Regions from separate parts of the Alkaliphilus flagellatus genome, predicted to be linked through region 1. Evidence: riboswitches for the same ligand, from Rfam matches in the RefSeq annotation. Region 1 holds a riboswitch; the other holds the start of a gene.
The links. Region 1 has a riboswitch for FMN ahead of ribD (bifunctional diaminohydroxyphosphoribosylaminopyrimidine deaminase/5-amino-6-(5-phosphoribosylamino)uracil reductase RibD). Riboswitches for the same ligand answer to the same signal wherever they lie in the genome.

Region 1 (9,287 bases):
ATTAAAGCTTCGTCACCATGGCTTATAAATGTTTGAGCAATTATTTGTATAATCTGCTCTCCACCATTCCCTGTAACTATATTTTCGTGACTTAAATTAGTTCTTTTAGCAATTTCTTGTTTTAATTTCATTGCATAGGCATCTGGATAAATATTAATATTTTCTGCTTCTCTCTTAATAGCTTCTACTGCCTTTGGTGAAGGCCCTAAAGGATTTTCATTAGATGCCAATTTTTCTATTTGATCTATTCCATATTCCTTTTGTACTTCTTCAATAGGTTTTCCAGGAACATAAGGTCTTAGTGCATCTAGTTCTTTTCTAAACAGATTTTTAGACATATAACCTACACTCTCCTCAATATCAATATATTTGCTAATTTAAATCATATTCGTATGCTTCTTCTTCCCCTTTAAGCACTCTTAAAGCCCCTAGCGCTAGAGACTCTAGCTCGTTCTCTCCTGGTAATATTTCCACTGGAGCAATAAAAGCTACCCTCTTTACAATCCAATCTGTAAGCATTTTTGAATATGCAATTCCACCAGTAAGTATAATTTTGTCTATTTTGCCTTCCAGCACCACAGAAAGCTCACCTATGGCCTTTGCAATTTGATAAGCCATAGCTTCGTATACGAGTTTTGCATATTCGTCTCCATTATTAATTCTATTTTCTACCTCTAGAGCGCTATTTGTATTTAGGTAGGATACTAAACCGCCATTACCCCTAAGTTTTTTCTTTACAATAGGTTGTTCATTAGTATAACACATACTAACTAGTTTGTCAGTAGGTAGCACGCCAGCTCTCTCTGGTGAAAATGGTCCTTCCACATCCGATACCATATCTACCATTCTACCCTTTTTATGAGCACTTAAAGATATTCCACCACCTAAGTGGGCAACTACGAAGTTACATTCCTTATAGTTTTTACCTATATTTCCAGCTGTCTTTATAGCAGCTGCCCTCATATTAAGACAATGGGTTAGGCTCTGTCTTTCTATATCAGCTACACCTGAAATTCTTGCAATATCATCTAATTCATCTACTGAAATAGAATCATAAATAAATGCTTCTACTCCGATGGATTCTGCTATTTCCTTAGCTATTATTGCTCCTAAATTAGATGCATGCTCAATTATTGGTCTGTTCTTTAATCTATCAACCATCGCATCGTTTACTCTATAGGCTCCCGAACGTACTGGAGGAAGTGGGCCACCCCTACCTACCACTGCTGTAAGCTCCTTTACATTAAAGTTATTTTCATTTAAAAAGTCCATTATTTGCTTATATCTCATCTCATATTGATCCGTAATACTTTTATATTTTGCGATCTCTTCACTAGGGTGCTCTATATTCTTTTTATATATTTCTTTAGTATCCTCATATATTGCGATTTTTGTTGAAGTTGATCCTGGGTTTATAGCTAGTATTTTAAAAGACACTTGTTTTCCTCCTCTAATATGGTTGATTAAGATACTGCCTTCATTCCTTCGTTAAATGCTTTTATATTAATGTCTATAAATTGTTCTTTTACGCTTTCTCTTATTGCCTTTTCCCAATCTATATCAGTAAGATTCATGGCTTTAACTAGGGCTCCTAAAAGAACTATATTCATAGTTTTGGCATTCCCTAAGTCTTCTGCAATCTTACCTGCATCTAACACATTAGTATCTACCTTTTCTTTTATCTTCTCTATCACTCCTTCTGGGTAATCTGCATTTCCCATAAGTATTGGTGCAGAAGGTATTTCATACTCATTAACTACAGCCTTTCCTTTAGGGTTCAAATATTCTAGCCATCTAATAGCCTCCATAGCCTCAAAGGAAACTAAAATATCTGCCTGCCCTTTTCCTATAATAGGAGCATATACCTTTTCTCCAAACCTAACTTGGGTAGTAACACTTCCACCTCTTTGGGCCATACCGTGAACCTCTGACATCTTAACATCATAGCCGGCATCTACTAAACCTGCTGATAATATTTTACTAGCAAGAATAGTTCCCTGTCCACCTACTCCAACTAATAATAAACTTTTAACCTCTGACATATTATTCACCCACCTTACTAATAGCTTTTGTCGGACATACTTGAAGACATACTTCACAGCCTACACATTGATTTTTATCAATTGTAACTTTCTTTATTGACTTATCAAAACGAAGTGCAGGACATCCTGTTCTAACACACATTCTACATCCAATACATTTTTCGTGATTAACCTCACATAATCCTTTATAATCACCAAATTCTTCTTTGTCCTGAGTCGAAAGTTTTTTAAGAACACATGGCCATCTTGTAATAATAACAGAAGGCTCATCTAAGCTTGTTGCCCAATCTAAAGCTTCCTTAGTTTCTTTTAAGTCTAATGGGTTAACCGTTCTAATATGCTCTATTCCAATAGCCTTACATAAAGCAGGGATATCTATCTCCTTTGTAGGCATTCCTTGAAGAGTATACCCTGTTCCAGGATTCTCCTGATGACCAGTCATACCTGTAATTCTGTTATCCATAATAACATTTATTGTATTGCTTCTATTATACATTGTGTCGATCAGACTATTAACACCAGTATGGAAGAATGTTGAGTCACCTATTACAGCTACCATTCTCTTATTGCTTTCATGTCTGTTAAGCACTTTTTGAGCCCCGTGGGCCATACTAATACTAGCCCCCATACATATAATAGTATCTACTGTACTAAGTGGTGGCGCTATACCTAAGCCATAACATCCAATATCTCCATTAACTATAATACCTTTTCTCTTGCTTAGCTCGTAGAAGAAGCCCCTATGTGGACATCCTGCACAAAGTGTTGGAGGTCTATTTACAGCAACATTCCTGTCGTAATCAACTATTTCTCTTTCTTCTCCCAATAATGCCTTTGCAATAATATCAGGATTTAACTCTCCTATATTAGGAATTTTATCTTTTCCTATACAGGCAATCCCTGCTGCTTTTAACTGATCTTCAATATAAGGCTCTAGCTCTTCTATTACATAAAGTGTATCTACTTCCTTAGCAAACTCATTTATTTTATCCATCGGTAGAGGATGGGTAAATCCTAGCTTTAAATATGAAACAGTATCTCCAAATACATCTTTAGCATATTGATAAGCTACTCCAGATGAAATAATACCAACTTTTTTATCGTTCCACTCGAAGAAGTTTAGATCTGTTTCATTAGAAAACTTTTCTAATTCCTTTAATCTGTCTTCTAATACTACTCTAAGCTGTCTTGCATGGGCTGGTATTGCACCGTATTTTTGAGGCTTTTTATCGTAAGTCTTTATACCTACTTCTTCCCTCTCGCCAAATTCAACAAGACTCTTTCCATGACATACCCTAGTTGTCATTCTAAAAAGGACTAAGGTATCAAATCTTTCACTTATTTCTATAGCAGCCTTTACCATATCCTTACACTCTTGGCTGTCGCTTGGCTCTACCATTGCTACCTTTGCAAACCTAGCATATAGTCTATTATCCTGCTCGTTTTGAGAAGAATGACATCCTGGATCGTCTGCAGAAACAAGTACCATTCCTCCATTGACTCCTGTATATGCGTATGTAAAAAATGGATCAGCTGCTACGTTTACACCTACGTGTTTCATTGCAGCTAAAGATCTAGCACCAACAACAGAAGCACCTATTGCGGATTCTAAGGCAACCTTTTCATTTGGAGCCCATTCTGCTATTATTTCCTTTTTGTAAGGTGCAATGTTTTCTAGAATTTCTGTACTTGGTGTACCCGGATAAGCCGCAGCATATGTAATACCTGCTTCATAGGCCCCTCGGGCAACAGCTTCATTACCTGTAAGTAATTGTTTCATTTTTTGTCCCCCTCCTATATTTATAAAATTCGTTTGATGCTATTGCATCGAGTCATGTCGCACTTAAACTTTAAACTTTCTTAAAAATTTCAAGTGCTCAAAATATTACCAACCTATTACTTCTTAGAAGGCTATTGATAGTTAGAAAATCTATACTTTATCAAAGTGTAAAGTAATAATGATTTCATTTTAATAATTTATCCTATTATTAGACTTGCAAATTTTATGCCAAAATTTTATGACTAAATATTTAGACTTTTCAGCCACAGTAGCTTTTATTTTTATCCCATTAAATAAATTAAGGGTTTAATGGGGTAAATTTCTTCACCCATTAAACCCTTAAATACATTTAAATTCTTATCACTATACTATTAAAAATACCACTTAAGAATTCATCTAAATAAGCTAATAATAATTCTTAAAATTATAAAATACATATTGACTTAATTTAAAATCAATGTTAATCTTAAGCTGTTAAATGAATATTGAACGTCCTTCAGGGCAGGGTGCAAGTCCCTACCGGCGGTAAAGTCCGCGAGCCTATTTGGCAGAACTGGTGCAATTCCAGTACCGACAGTAAAGTCTGGATGAAAGAAGGAAAAGTTATTATACTCTTTAAGTTCTATTTTTGTATAGTTCTTATTGGGTTAATTTGTGGAACCAAGCCCTGATAATTTTTATCAGGGCTTTTTTATATTTAAAAAATTGAGGTGAAAATATGGATTATTTATATATGACTAGAGCTTTAGATTTAGCAAAGCTCGGTATTGGTTATACAAATCCTAATCCCTTAGTGGGAGCAGTAATAGTTAAAGACGGCAGGATTATTGGCGAAGGCTATCACAAAAAATACGGAGACGCCCATGCTGAGGTTAATGCCTTTAACAATACTAAAGAAGATGTTGCAGGGGCTACAATGTATGTAACCCTAGAACCCTGCTCTCATTTTGGAAAGACCCCGCCCTGTGTTAATACTATTATTAAAAAAGGTATTAAAAAGGTTGTGGTTGCCATGGAAGATCCTAACCCTCTTGTGGCTGGTAAAGGAATTAATATATTACGACAACATGGGATCGAAGTAGCTATAGGTGTATTAGAGAATGAGGCAAAAAAGCTAAATGAGGTTTTCATTAAATTTATTACAACAGGACTTCCCTTTTGTGTTCTTAAAACAGCAATGACCCTAGACGGTAAAATTGCAGCTTATACTGGAGATTCCCGTTGGATTACCAACGAAGAATCTAGACACTATGTTCATGAGCTGCGCCATAGATTTACTTCCATAATGGTTGGAATAGGCACGGTTTTAGCTGATGATCCTCTACTTACAACCAGGCTAGATAGTATAGATAAAAAAAATCCCATTAGAATAGTTGTAGATACAAGGGGCAATATCCCTTTAGATGCAAAGGTTCTACAATGTGATAATAATACAAAAACTATAATAGCAACAACAGAAGCCACTAATAGAGAAAAGCTAAAATATATTGAAGAATTAGGGGTAGAGTTCATCATTGTACCTCTTAAAAACAATAAGGTAGATTTATCCTATCTTATGAAATCCTTAGGAGAGAGAAAAATTGATAGTGTACTTTTAGAAGGTGGGAGTACCCTAAACTATACAGCTCTCGCAGAAGGAATTGTGGATAAGGTAATTTCATTTATAGGACCTAAGATTATAGGTGGAAGCTCAGCTAAAAGCCCAGTTGGTGGAAGGGGTATTCCATATATGAAAGATGCCATATTCCTTAAGAATATAGATGTTTTCAAATTTAAGGATGATGTAATAATAGAAGCCTATATAAAAAAGGAGGTATAGCCTTTGTTTACAGGACTTGTTGAAGAAATAGGAACTGTTCAATCGATTTTAAAGGGGTCTAGGTCTGCAAGTATTGTCATTAAAGCTAAAAAAGTGCTAGAGAATATAAAGCTAGGAGATAGTATCGCAACCAATGGTGTATGTTTAACCGTAATAGCCTTTAGTTCTGATAGCTTTCAAGTAGACGTTATGGCAGAAACAATGAGGAAAACTAACTTAAATAACCTAACACCTGGAAGTAAAGTTAACTTAGAGAGGGCATTAATGCTAGGAGATCGTTTAGGTGGGCATCTAGTAAGCGGTCATATTGATGGAGTAGGTATTATTAAAGATTTTAGACGAGAAGACAATGCTATCTGGGTTTCCATAGCCGCGCCTTCTAATATTTTAAAGTATGTAATATATAAAGGCTCCATTGCAATTGATGGAATTAGTCTTACAGTTGCTTATGTAGATAATGAGATTTTCAAAGTGTCTGTCATTCCCCACACAAAGGAAATAACAACTCTCCTTACAAAAAACATAGGTGAGGAAGTAAATCTTGAGGGAGATATGATTGGAAAATATATCGAAAGGTTTCTATCCTTTAAAGAAGAGGCTCCCTCTAAACTAGAAGTAGATATGGAGTTTTTAAGTAACCATGGTTTTTTGTAAGTTTTAAAATAACCTTCACTGTAATCCATCAAATAAAAGGAGTGAATTAAAAATGTCCAAATTTAACACTATAGAAGAAGCCATTGAGGATATGAAACAGGGTAAAATTATAGTAGTTGTAGACGATGAAGACCGCGAAAATGAAGGAGATCTTCTTATGGCTGCTGAAAAGGTAACTCCAGAAGCTATAAATTTTATGGCTAAATATGGTCGCGGACTAATATGTATGCCTATTCTTGGAAGTAGACTAAATGATCTGTGCATTCCTCAAATGGTGCAGCATAATACTGATAATCATCAAACCGCATTTACCGTATCTATTGATGCTATTGAGACCACTACAGGAATATCTGCCCAGGAAAGAGCCCTTACAATCCAAAAAGTTTTAGACCCAGATACGAAAGCTTCAGACTTTAGAAAACCAGGACATATATTCCCATTAGAAGCAAGAAAAGGCGGGGTATTAAAAAGAGCTGGTCATACAGAAGCTGCTGTTGATTTAGCAAGACTTGCTGGATTATATCCCGCTGGTGTAATTTGTGAAATAATGAATGAAGACGGCACTATGGCAAGAATCCCCGAACTAATGAATTTTGTAACAGAGCATGATTTAAAAATAATTACAATAGCTGACTTAATTGCATATAGAAGAAAAAATGAAATGCTTATAGAACATGTAACAGAAGCTAATATGCCCACAAAATACGGCGATTTCAAAATCATAGGCTATGAAAATAAATTAAATGGGGAGCATCATGTTGCTTTAGTGAAGGGTAATGTAGATGATGGAGAGCCTGTCCTAGTTCGTGTCCATTCTGAATGTCTTACCGGGGATGCTTTTGGGTCTATACGTTGTGATTGTGGTGAACAATATGCTACTGCTATGGAACAAATTAATAAGGAAGGTCGAGGAATATTAGTCTATATGCGTCAGGAAGGTAGAGGCATAGGATTAATAAATAAGCTAAAGGCCTATGCTCTTCAAGATAAGGGAATGGATACGGTTGAAGCAAATTTAGCTCTAGGATTCCCTGAGGATATGAGAGATTATGGTATCGGCGCTCAAATATTAGCTGATCTTGGAGTCAAAAAGATTCGACTAATGACTAATAATCCTAGAAAGTTATCAGGATTAGCTGGATATGGCATGGAAATTATAGAAAGAGTTCCCATCCAAATGAATCATAATGAGCGAAATGCTTATTATTTAAAAACTAAACAAGAAAAATTAGGACATATGTTGAAATTTAAGGAGGCATAAATAATGAATATATTTGAAGGTAAATTAATTTCTCAGGGATTAAAATTTGGTATTATAGTAGGAAGATTTAATGAATTTATTGGAGGCAAACTTTTATCAGGAGCACTTGATGCCTTAAAGCGTCACGGTGTTGAAGAGGCAGATATTGATATTACTTGGGTACCTGGAGCATTTGAAATCCCACTTGTGGCAAAAAAAATGGCTAAGTCTGAAAGATATGATGGCATAATATGCCTTGGTGCTGTTATAAGAGGTGCTACTCCTCACTTTGACTATGTATCTAACGAAGTAACTAAGGGCGTTGCTAGCGTTTCCCTAGATACAGAGATTCCTATAATATTTGGCGTGCTTACAACAGATACTATCGAGCAAGCTATTGAACGAGCAGGGACTAAGTCAGGAAACAAAGGCTATGATGCAGCTGTTACTGCTATTGAAATGGCTAACTTACTAAAAGAGATTTAAAAACCTTATATGGTATAGCAACAATTAGGGTCTGAATTCTTCAGACCCTTTTTAATTCTTTTAATACTCTTATCCCATGCTCTGTAATTACAGTTCCTCCACGTCCTTTAAAAATATTAACCATTTTCTTTTCTTCTAAAGAAGTAATAATATTTCTTATTTCCTGTTCGCTAATAAAAATATTCTTTTCCCTTGCTGTATATAATATGCTTCTTCGTCCTAATCTTTTATTTTGTATAAAAGCCTTTTCTAATTCATCTAATACAAAAATATATTTATCTAAGTTTTTCCCTATATCTTTTGTAAGATTCTCCACAAGCTCTTCTTCTACCGCTTTATCGCATCCTTCATATTTTATTCCATCATATGCTTCTTCTTTTAATACATCTGCTATTTCGAATGGCAAATCCTTTATATCTACTTCTTTTATCTCTAAACTAACTAAATATTCTATGTAGTTTTTTAGTTCCCTTACATTGCCTTTCCAGTTATATGATAGAATCAATTCCTCTGCAGGTAATGATAATTGAAAGGAACCTCTAAACTCTCTCTTAAACTGTTCTATCAATGGCAATATGTCTTTTTTTCTAGATCTTAATGGAGGAACTTTAAGGGGTAACACATTTAGTCTATAATATAAGTCCTCTCTAAACTCTCCTGTTTCCATTATTTCCTTTAAATTTTTATTAGTAGCAGCAATTATTCTAATATCAACATTTATTATACTATCTCCACCTAAGCGCATTACCTCTCTTTCCTGTAGGACCCTTAACAGTCTCATTTGAAGACTTGGTGGCATTTCTCCTATTTCATCTAAAAATAGTGTTCCATTATGAGCAAGTTCAAATAGACCCGGCTTACCACCTTTTCTGGCCCCAGTAAAGGCCCCTTCTTCATATCCAAAAAGTTCGCTTTCTAAAAGGCTCTCAGGTAGAGCACCACAGTTAATAGCAACAAATTGAAAATTTCTTCTTCGGGAATTATTATGTATTGCTTGAGCAAAAAGCTCCTTACCTGTTCCACTTTCTCCGGTTATTAATATAGAAGAATTAGACTTTGCCATTCGTTTTGCTATTTCTATAGATTTTTTTATAGCATCGCTTTCTCCCGTTATATCTCCAAAATTGTATTTAGCTTTATGACCTTTTCCAATAACCTTAGCCCTTAACCTATGCTGTTTCTTCTCTGCATCACTAAACCTTCTAATAATAGCTACGGCCCCATATAGTCTTTCTGAGTGAATAATAGGATCTACTGATACTATTA
Region 2 (9,287 bases), on a different contig from region 1:
GGATGGTGCCAATTTTTCTGCCATTGGAATCATAGCTTGCTTTATACTATTGGAAGCTCCTGAAACTACGTCAAATTCTCCTGTAATTCTTTGTTCTTCAAGCATTTGTTTTTCTACCTGAACAACACTTTGTATCCAGGCAGCACCTTTTTTCTCTCCCATATCAAAATTATATTCTGACATACGTTTTGGAACGTCTTGGAAGTAACGATGGTAATAGTTAGGACGAGTCATCTCATTAAACTCAACATGAACTATTTCATCTCCACTTTTTACAACCTCTAAAATACCAAGATGCCCTTGTCTAAAACGCTCTTCAATTCTGTAATAATCACCTTTTGTTACACCAAGCTTAGGCTGTGCACTCCAATCAAGGTCTATCACTTTAATTCCTGCTTCTTTTGCTTCATCCCCTGGTTTTTGTGATTCAGCAGCTGGTTTTTCTTCTGGAGTATTATTAGCCTCCTTTGGAGAACATCCTACAACAGTAATTACTAAACCTGCAATAACCAAACCCTTAATCATTTTTGCTTTATTCATTGCCATTTAAACATCTCTCCTCTATTACTAATCTTAGATGCCAAAATAAAGGCATGTTTGTTATATAACTATCATATAAAAATGGCTCTTAAAAATGAATGTAATAATTAAGGATTATACCCTTACAAAATACGGATTAATAATAAGATTATTTAGCTTATATCTGTTTTTTTTAATTCATGTTTAAATTCCATAGGAGTTAATCCCGTATTCTTTTTAAACAACTTTGCAAAATATTCTACATTACTGTAACCTAGTTTTTCAGCAATCTCATAACTTTTAAAAGTTCCTTCAGCAACCAGCTGTTTGGCCCTTTCTATTTTTACCATAGTAATATATTCTCCCACTGTCATACCCGTTTCCTGCTTAAAAATATCACCAATATGGTTTTTTGTAAGAAATAAAGCCTCGGAGATTGTGGTTATACTAATATTATTTTCCACATTTCCCATGACATAAATACATATTTCCTTTATTAAAGGGCTTTTGCCACTATATAATATGAATTTGGTAATAATCGATATTATAGCTTCTAACATTTCTATCAGCTTTTTCTTAATAGAATCAATATCACTGTAATGTGTTAAGTTTGTATCTGCAAAAAAATTTATATCTACAAATTCCTCTATCCATCCATGTTTGTCTTTAACACCAATCAAAATTTCATTATAAGCTTTTTCTAGCACTATAGCTGTCTTCACTATATCATGTCCCAGTGCGGCAGCAGTATCATCCACCATAGCCCCTATAGTTTTTATAGCTTCTTTATTCCCCTCACAAACATATTGAACAATGGAATTTAAATAACTAGTAGGGTAATATACCTCTATCTTCTCCATTAGTTTATCCTCTAGCTTTTTTAGCTGAATCTGTGCTTGTTCTCTTTCTTCAATGTAATTCTTTACCTTTTGCAACAAGGTTTTTAGTTCCTCGGCCTTAACAGGCTTTACAAGATAGTCAAATATACCATATTGAATAGCTTCCTTTGCAAAGTTAAACTCGCTGTGTTCACTTAAGAAAACAACACAAGTAGCTAATTGATTTTCATGGGCCTCCTTTAACAGTTCGATTCCATTTATCCTTGGCATCTTTATGTCAGTGATAAGCAAATCTACAGGTTGTCTTTGAAGTTTGTAAAGGGCTTCCTGGCCATCTTCCGCTTCATCGACAATACTAAACCCTGTGCCCTCTCCCCATAATGGCAGTCTTTTTATTTGTCTTCGCATAACTTCCATGTCATCTACAACCATAACCTTAAACATTTTTACCCCTCATTTTCTGCATCTATTTCTGAAGGTAGCGTAAAATATACTGTGGCACCTTCATTTAATACACCCTCTATCCAAACACTACCACCATGTTTTTGAAGAATCTTTTTTATAGTAGCCAGTCCAATTCCAGCTCCTTCGAAATCTTGGCGTCTATGCAGTCTTTGAAAGATACCAAAGAGTTTATTTGAAAACTTCATATCAAATCCAACTCCATTATCCTTAATATAAAAAATATATTCCTTCTCTGATGCACTACAACCTACTACAATTTTTGTTATCTCTCTGTCCCTAGAGAACTTAATTGCATTGGAGATAATATTGGAAATAGCCTGCTTGAAAAGCACTTTATCTATATTAAGTGTTGGGAGATCATCTTCAAAAACTAGTTCCATTTTTCTTTCTGGATTACCTACTTTAAATTCACGAAAAACCGTTGTAATAATTTGTTTAACTTGAATTGGTTCTTTACAAAGATTAGCCTTTGAAGTAATGGAATACTCTAAAAGCTTATTAATCAATTCAATCATATCCCTACAAATTTCCTGTATATTACCTATCATTTCACCTACTTCATTCTCTAGCTCATTGCCATAATCCTCTATAATAAATTTACTATACCCATCAATGGCTCTAAGAGGAGATTTGAGATCATGGGAAATTGTATATGAAAATTCCTCTAGTTCTAAAACTGCTCTTTGAAGTTCTGCTGTTCTATCGGTGACACGCTGTTCCAGTTCATTATTGAGGATCTGAATTTCTTCAATTGCTCGTTTATATTGTCCCTCTCTAATTTTTAATGCTTCCTGGGTCTCAAGTACCCTCTGAACATAACGAACTGTAATTCCACCCATTATAGAAAATAATATAGTTGCCAATAGAAAAGTAATTCTAGTCTTTTCATCGGGTTCTATAATCCATTGAAATAGATGATTTTTATCAATTATAAAGCTATGAACTGATGAAACTATAAGTGTGAAGGTCAGACCAAAGGCTACCAGTGCCGACATAATTCTAGTGTTATGTCTTGCTCCATTTGAACACTCTAATCTAAATACCTTTCTCACAAATGGTAATAGTAATAAAGCATCACATAAGGCTAACAATATTGACTCTACAATAATTCCTTTAATAGCAAACAGTAATATTATGTCAATGTTCACTTTTGTATATGCTTCCGGATTCCAAAAAGGTGGATTAAACCTAACTAAAATAGGAAAAAGAACTGTATAAATAGCCATTCTAATAATTATATAAATAAATTGTAGAAAATAAATATTATGATAAAATTTATGTTCTTCTAATCTTTTTTGTCCACCATAACCGTGTATTATTATCCATAAACATAATGAAATGGTTGGAACTATTGATGCCCATCCGTTATAACTTCCTAGAAAAAAAGGATATAGCACAATCAGCCCTAAAGTAATACTGACCATTCCATATCCCATGCCCCATGCAAGGGTAACTAGCATAGGTAAAATAAGGCTCCATGTAAAATTTATGGAAAATCCATTGAAATCAAATCTGCTGGAATAGAATGTTCCAATAAAACCAATGAGACCTAAAATCACAGAAACAAGGATTTTATATATTTGTATCTTTCTTAAACCAAGATTACTATGGTCTTGAATCATAGATTATTCTCCTATCTAAGAATATTATTTATACAGTACCTACAGTTATGAAGCCACTAGTAATATATCTTCGGTGTATTGCTAAAATTTCATTTGAATCAAGTTTTCTTTATATTGTCTAAATATGACGAATTCTAATTTTTATTCTAACATTTTTTATTTTTGTATTCAACTCTACCACTTTGTTGCGTTTATATCACCTATTTATAAAATTAAAAAGAGCCTCCAAATTGAGACTCTTCTAATCTTATTTTTAGTTAATTATTTTTTAATATAGGAGATACCTTTTTGTAAATTAGTAATGTTACAAAAGCGATAATTGCTCCCTTAAGTATATTAAAAGGTGATATACCATATAAAACTAATGTGGTTACATCTACAATCTTGCTATTAACAACTGTTCCAAGATTTACAATTGTATCCATTGGCATAAATGCAGAGTAGAATGGAAGTGTAATATATAGATTTACTATTACACCTACTACGGTCATCATTATTGTACCAGCAATCAAGCCGATTAGAGCATGATTTCTATCTTTTTTTCTGTGATATATAAGTGCTGCTGGTACTATATAAGAAATACCTACTAAAAAGTTAGCTAATTCACCCACTCCACCAGTTTGACTCTTTGTTAAAAAATGTAATAATGCTTTTACAAGCTGAACAAGTACACCAGCTACAGGTCCTAAGGTAAAGGCACCTAAAAGTGCAGGTATGTCACTGAAGTCAAACTGTAAAAATGATGGGAACAGTGGTAATGGAAATTCAATCATCATTAAAATATATGATAATACCGATAATACTGATATTTTTACTAAACTGTTTGTTGTAAGCTTTGATCTACTTCTACTCATTGTGTTTGTTGTTTTTTGCATAATTTTTCCTCCTTATATTAAATAAATAATTAGAGGAGAAACCATAAAAGAGGAAACTAAAAAATGCCCTGGAATACTTCCAGGGCATAAGCATACAAAAATAACCTCTTTAATTCTTCTCCCATCCAGACTCTACTGTCGGTACTGGAATTTCACCAGTTCAATCGATTTGCATCGACTCACGGACTTTACCGTCGGTCGGGAATTTCACCCTGCCCTGAAGAATTTTTTATTAAATTAATTCTACACTTTTATTATATACATATTCAGTATATAATGCAATAGTTCTCTTAATACTTTTAGGCACTTAAAACTTTTAACGAGAATTTTAAAATTAAGTGGGATAGAACCAGACTATTTTTCTAATCTTGCCTTTTATTTATTCTTAATATTCCTATTTCGTCTTCTAATGTAAAATTATGCTTCAAACACAGATAGACTAATATAGATAGTATACAAAGATGTGGTAAAAATAACGCAACTCTTAACCAACTCCTTGACATTATTTCTGCCACTGATACTCCTATAAGCTTAGGAATAATAAGAACCATAGTCCCTTCTATCAAGCCAGTTATGGTAACACCTATTAAAACTCCTAATAAAGATAAGTAAATAGGCGTTCTAATTATTAACCATACTAATATACACATAGTAATATACTGAAGCAATATATGCAGACCAAACCCTACATTTCTTCGAATATAATAAGCCGCTACTCCTTGAATAATTGCTGCTAAAACTATTTTTCTAAATGGGGGACGCATTCCTATTAATATAAGACCTAAAGAAATTACCAATATTGCTTCTGGTATAGAACCAAAAACAACTACATTTATAGGCATTCGATCCATATAACATAACCTCATTTCCCCCGTGTTTTCTAAATAAACCTCTCTAATCTAGAATGCTAATATTTTTTATATACAACACTTCCATCAATAATTGTACAAACTACAGAAGATTGTATATCAAAAGGATGACCGTCCCATATAACTATATCTGCATCCTTACCAACTTCAATACTTCCTACCTTATCTTCTATTCCTAATATTTCAGCAGGATAAATAGTAATAGCCTTCAATGCCTCTTCTTCTGGTAATCCTGCCTTTGCAGATAATGCAGCACATAAAGGCAAATTCTGTACCGGAATTACTGGATGGTCTGTCATAATAGCAATCTTAACTCCTGCCTCCCATAACATTCTAGGAGTATCAAAGGTTTTATTTATAAGCTCAAATTTAGAACGATCTCCAAAGGTAGGTCCCACCACTGCTGGCAATCCCTCATTAGCAATATAATCTGCAATTAAATGTCCCTCTGTACAATGCTCTAAAGTTATTTTTACTCCGAATTCTTTAGCAATTCTAATAGAAGTAAATATATCATCTGCTCTATGGGCATGTGCTTTTAACGGAATTTTTCCTTCCAATACATCCATCATGGCTTCCATTTTCATATCTAATGCAGGAGCCTTTGATTTATCATCTTTTGCTTCCTGCTTCTTATTATAATATTCCTTGGCTTTCATTAATGTGTCCCTTAACAAAGCCGCTGTTGCCATCCTTGTCATAGGCATACGTTTTTTATCGTTATATACCCTTTTAGGGTTTTCCCCAAAGGCAACCTTCATTGCTGAAGGCTCTTGAACAACCATTTCATCTATCCTTTTACCATAGGTCTTAATAGAAGCAAATTGTCCCCCAACAACGTTTGCGCTTCCAGGACCTGTTGATACAGTTGTAATTCCACCTTCGTAAGCTTCTTTAAAAGTTCTATCCATTGGATTGATAGCATCAATTGCTCTTAAATGTGGTGTAATAGGATCTGTCATTTCATTGCCATCAGATCCTTCAAAACCTATAGCATCTTCCCACATTCCTAAATGACAATGGGCATCTATCATACCTGGAAATACAAGCTTACCCTCAGCATCTATAACTTCTGCATCAAAAGGTGCTACAATATCCATACCTATTTCTTTAATCTTACCTTCTTCTAATAAAATCGATCCTTTTTCAATGACATCACCAGCCATTGTATAGATTTTCGCATTTTTTACTAATATCATATTATTTCCTCCCCACATGTTGTGATCTACTATGCATATAGCATAATACATATATATTTCAACAAGTGTACAGAAAATTCCTGTAATATTTTTAGGGAATAGAAATATTTTTACTGTTTTTTGCCATTCTTATATTAGACCTTTTAAATTTAAAAAAGTTCCTATTTTAAAAATTTTTTAAACCTGCTTAATGCTAAGTGAAATTTTTCCTCTTTCAATATCTAAGCCAATAATTTTAACTTTAATCTCATCACCAACAGATACAATATCCATTGCATTTTTTACAAATTTATTACTAAGCTCGGAAACATGTACCAGCCCATCCTGTTTTACACCAATATCAACAAAGGCTCCAAAATCCACTACATTTCTTACTGTACCTGTCATAATCATATCTAGCTTCAAATCCTCCATCTTTAAAACATCACTTCTAAATATAGGTTTTGGCATCTCTTCCCTAGGATCTCTACCTGGTTTTTTTATCTCCTCTATTATATCCTTTAGGGTAAGTATTCCTATACCTAATTCATCTGCCAGCACTTTTATTTGATTATCTAATCCTTTTGCTGATGCTTTAGCATACTCAGATATTTTCTCCTCTATATTTTTTAGCTTACCTGCTCTTATGTCCTCAGTAGTATAACCAAGCTTTTCTATTAATCCCATAGTTATTTCATAAGACTCTGGATGTACAGCAGTATTGTCTAATGGATTAACTCCATCTGAAATTCTTAAAAAGCCTGCACATTGCTCAAAGGCCTTACCACCTAATCTTGCTACCTTTGTAAGCTCTTTTCTACTTTTAAACTTTCCGTTTTCTTCTCTATATTTTACAATATTTTTAGCTACGGCAGATGAAATACCAGATACATATTGAAGTAGAGATGGAGTGGCAGTATTTAAATCTACTCCAACACTATTAACACAATCCTCCACAACATTTTTTAGTGTTTCTCCTAATTTAGTTTGGTTTAAGTCATGCTGATATTGACCAACCCCTATACTTTTAGGATCAATCTTAACTAGTTCTGCTAAAGGATCTTGTAATCTACGCCCTATTGAAATAGCTCCTCTAATAGATACATCTATATCCGGATATTCTTCAGTAGCTAGTTTTGATGCTGAATATACAGAAGCTCCTGCTTCACTGACAATTGTATAATATACATCTTCTTTGACGATTTCTTTTATAGTGTCTGCCACAAGTAGCTCCGTCTCTCTAGATGCAGTTCCATTACCAATTGGAATTATATCTATATTGTACTTATCTATTAATTCTTTAATAACTTTCTTAGATTCTTCTATCTTGTTATGAGGTGCATTAGGATAAATAGTAGTATAATCTAATAACTTACCAGTCTCATCTAAAATTGCAATTTTACATCCAGTTCTATAGCTTGGATCAATAGCCAAAACTCTAACATCTTTAACAGGAGAAATTAATAATAAAGGTTTTGTATTTTTACCAAATACTTTTATAGCTTCCTCCTCTGCCCTTTCTGTTAATAGATTTCTAACTTCTCTTTCTATTGAAGGCGATATTAATCGTTTATAAGAGTCTTCTATAGTCTCTTGTAATACTTCTCTTGTTATTGCGTTGTTATTTGTTATAACCTGCTTTGTTATATATTCTATTATTTCATTCTCCGGACTTAATAATTTTACTTTAAGTTTTTTCTCATTTTCTCCTCTATTTAAAGCTAGCACTCTATGGTTTGCAATTTTATTAACACTCTCATTAAAGTCATAATACATTTCATAAACAGTTTTTTCTTCCTTATCTACTGCTTCGCTTTTAATTGTACCACTTTTAATATTCATATTTCTTATATTTTCTCTATACTCTGCATTATCGGATATAATTTCGGCTATTATATCTTTTGCTCCATTTATTGCATCTTCCACAGTACTTACCTCTAACTCCTCATTAATAAAGGGCAGAGCTATATCCTCAATAGTTCCCTGCATAACACTTTGCTCTAATATTAACTCGGCTAATTGCTCTAGACCTTTTTCCTTTGCAATAGTAGCTCTAGTTCTTCTTTTAGCTCTAAATGGTCTATATAGATCTTCTATTTTCTGAAGCACATCAGCCTCTAATATATCCTTTTTTAATTCTTCAGTCAACTTTCCTTGCTCATTAATCAATCTTATGACTTCTTCTTTTCTAGCTTCTAAGTTTCTTAAATATGTAAGTCTGTCATAAAGATCTCTTAAAACCTCGTCGCTTAATCCACCAGTCATTTCTTTTCTATATCTAGCAATAAAAGGAATAGTGTTCCCCTCATCTATTAATTGAATAGTGCTGCTTACTTGACTTTCTTTTATGCCGAACTCTTTAATCAGCTGTCTTATAATATCCATAAAATTCTCCTCTCTCATTTTTTATAGGGTTATTATATCATAAGGATACTTAATTTTAGAAAAAATTTCAAAATTTCGTCTGATACTATCGAATATACTGGATCCTAAGGCTATTAAAAAACATCCTAGTCTTTAGAATGTTCTTACACTCTACTAAGACTAGGATGCTTCATTATTGTTATTTTAACCCTTTTGCCATCTATCATCGTTATTGATTACATAGTCATTAAGCTGACTCTTTCCATAGGTCATACCTGCAACAATAGCTGGTCCATTAGTAGATTTTGTACCTACTTGTGAGGATGTTACAGATACCTCGTCTTTTTCTCCAAGCTCCTGCCATGCTTCATATAGAGGAGTTATTACTTTAATAGCTTCCTCCAGCTTTCCTTTATCACATTTCGATTCAGCTTCTGTAACTATTTTATTTAAATAAACATAAATACTTCTTAAATTACTAGCAACTTCAGAGTCGCCTTGAAGGGTTGCAAGTAGTTCTGCTAAAATTTCTCTAATTTTATTAATAGAAATATTT

Region 2: linked by a shared signal. The riboswitch ahead of KQI88_RS09800 (ECF transporter S component) and the one ahead of ribD (bifunctional diaminohydroxyphosphoribosylaminopyrimidine deaminase/5-amino-6-(5-phosphoribosylamino)uracil reductase RibD) in region 1 are both predicted to bind FMN.

What each region holds. Positions count from the first base shown of each region.
Region 1 is NZ_JAHLQK010000002.1:57,954-67,240, reverse strand. It holds gene hisC (histidinol-phosphate transaminase) at 1-338, opposite strand, end outside; gene buk (butyrate kinase) at 373-1,437, opposite strand; gene KQI88_RS05230 (indolepyruvate oxidoreductase subunit beta) at 1,464-2,042, opposite strand; gene iorA (indolepyruvate ferredoxin oxidoreductase subunit alpha) at 2,044-3,822, opposite strand; FMN riboswitch at 4,311-4,425, shown strand; gene ribD (bifunctional diaminohydroxyphosphoribosylaminopyrimidine deaminase/5-amino-6-(5-phosphoribosylamino)uracil reductase RibD) at 4,541-5,641, shown strand; gene KQI88_RS05215 (riboflavin synthase) at 5,645-6,295, shown strand; gene KQI88_RS05210 (bifunctional 3,4-dihydroxy-2-butanone-4-phosphate synthase/GTP cyclohydrolase II) at 6,348-7,556, shown strand; gene ribH (6,7-dimethyl-8-ribityllumazine synthase) at 7,560-8,021, shown strand; gene KQI88_RS05200 (sigma-54 interaction domain-containing protein) at 8,062-9,287, opposite strand, start outside.
Region 2 is NZ_JAHLQK010000003.1:464,890-474,176, reverse strand. It holds gene KQI88_RS09815 (FMN-binding protein) at 1-546, opposite strand, end outside; gene KQI88_RS09810 (response regulator transcription factor) at 693-1,802, opposite strand; gene KQI88_RS09805 (sensor histidine kinase) at 1,805-3,445, opposite strand; gene KQI88_RS09800 (ECF transporter S component) at 3,703-4,320, opposite strand; FMN riboswitch at 4,430-4,549, opposite strand; gene KQI88_RS09795 (hypothetical protein) at 4,683-5,171, opposite strand; gene KQI88_RS09790 (amidohydrolase) at 5,228-6,388, opposite strand; gene KQI88_RS09785 (Tex family protein) at 6,566-8,752, opposite strand; gene fliS (flagellar export chaperone FliS) at 8,936-9,287, opposite strand, start outside.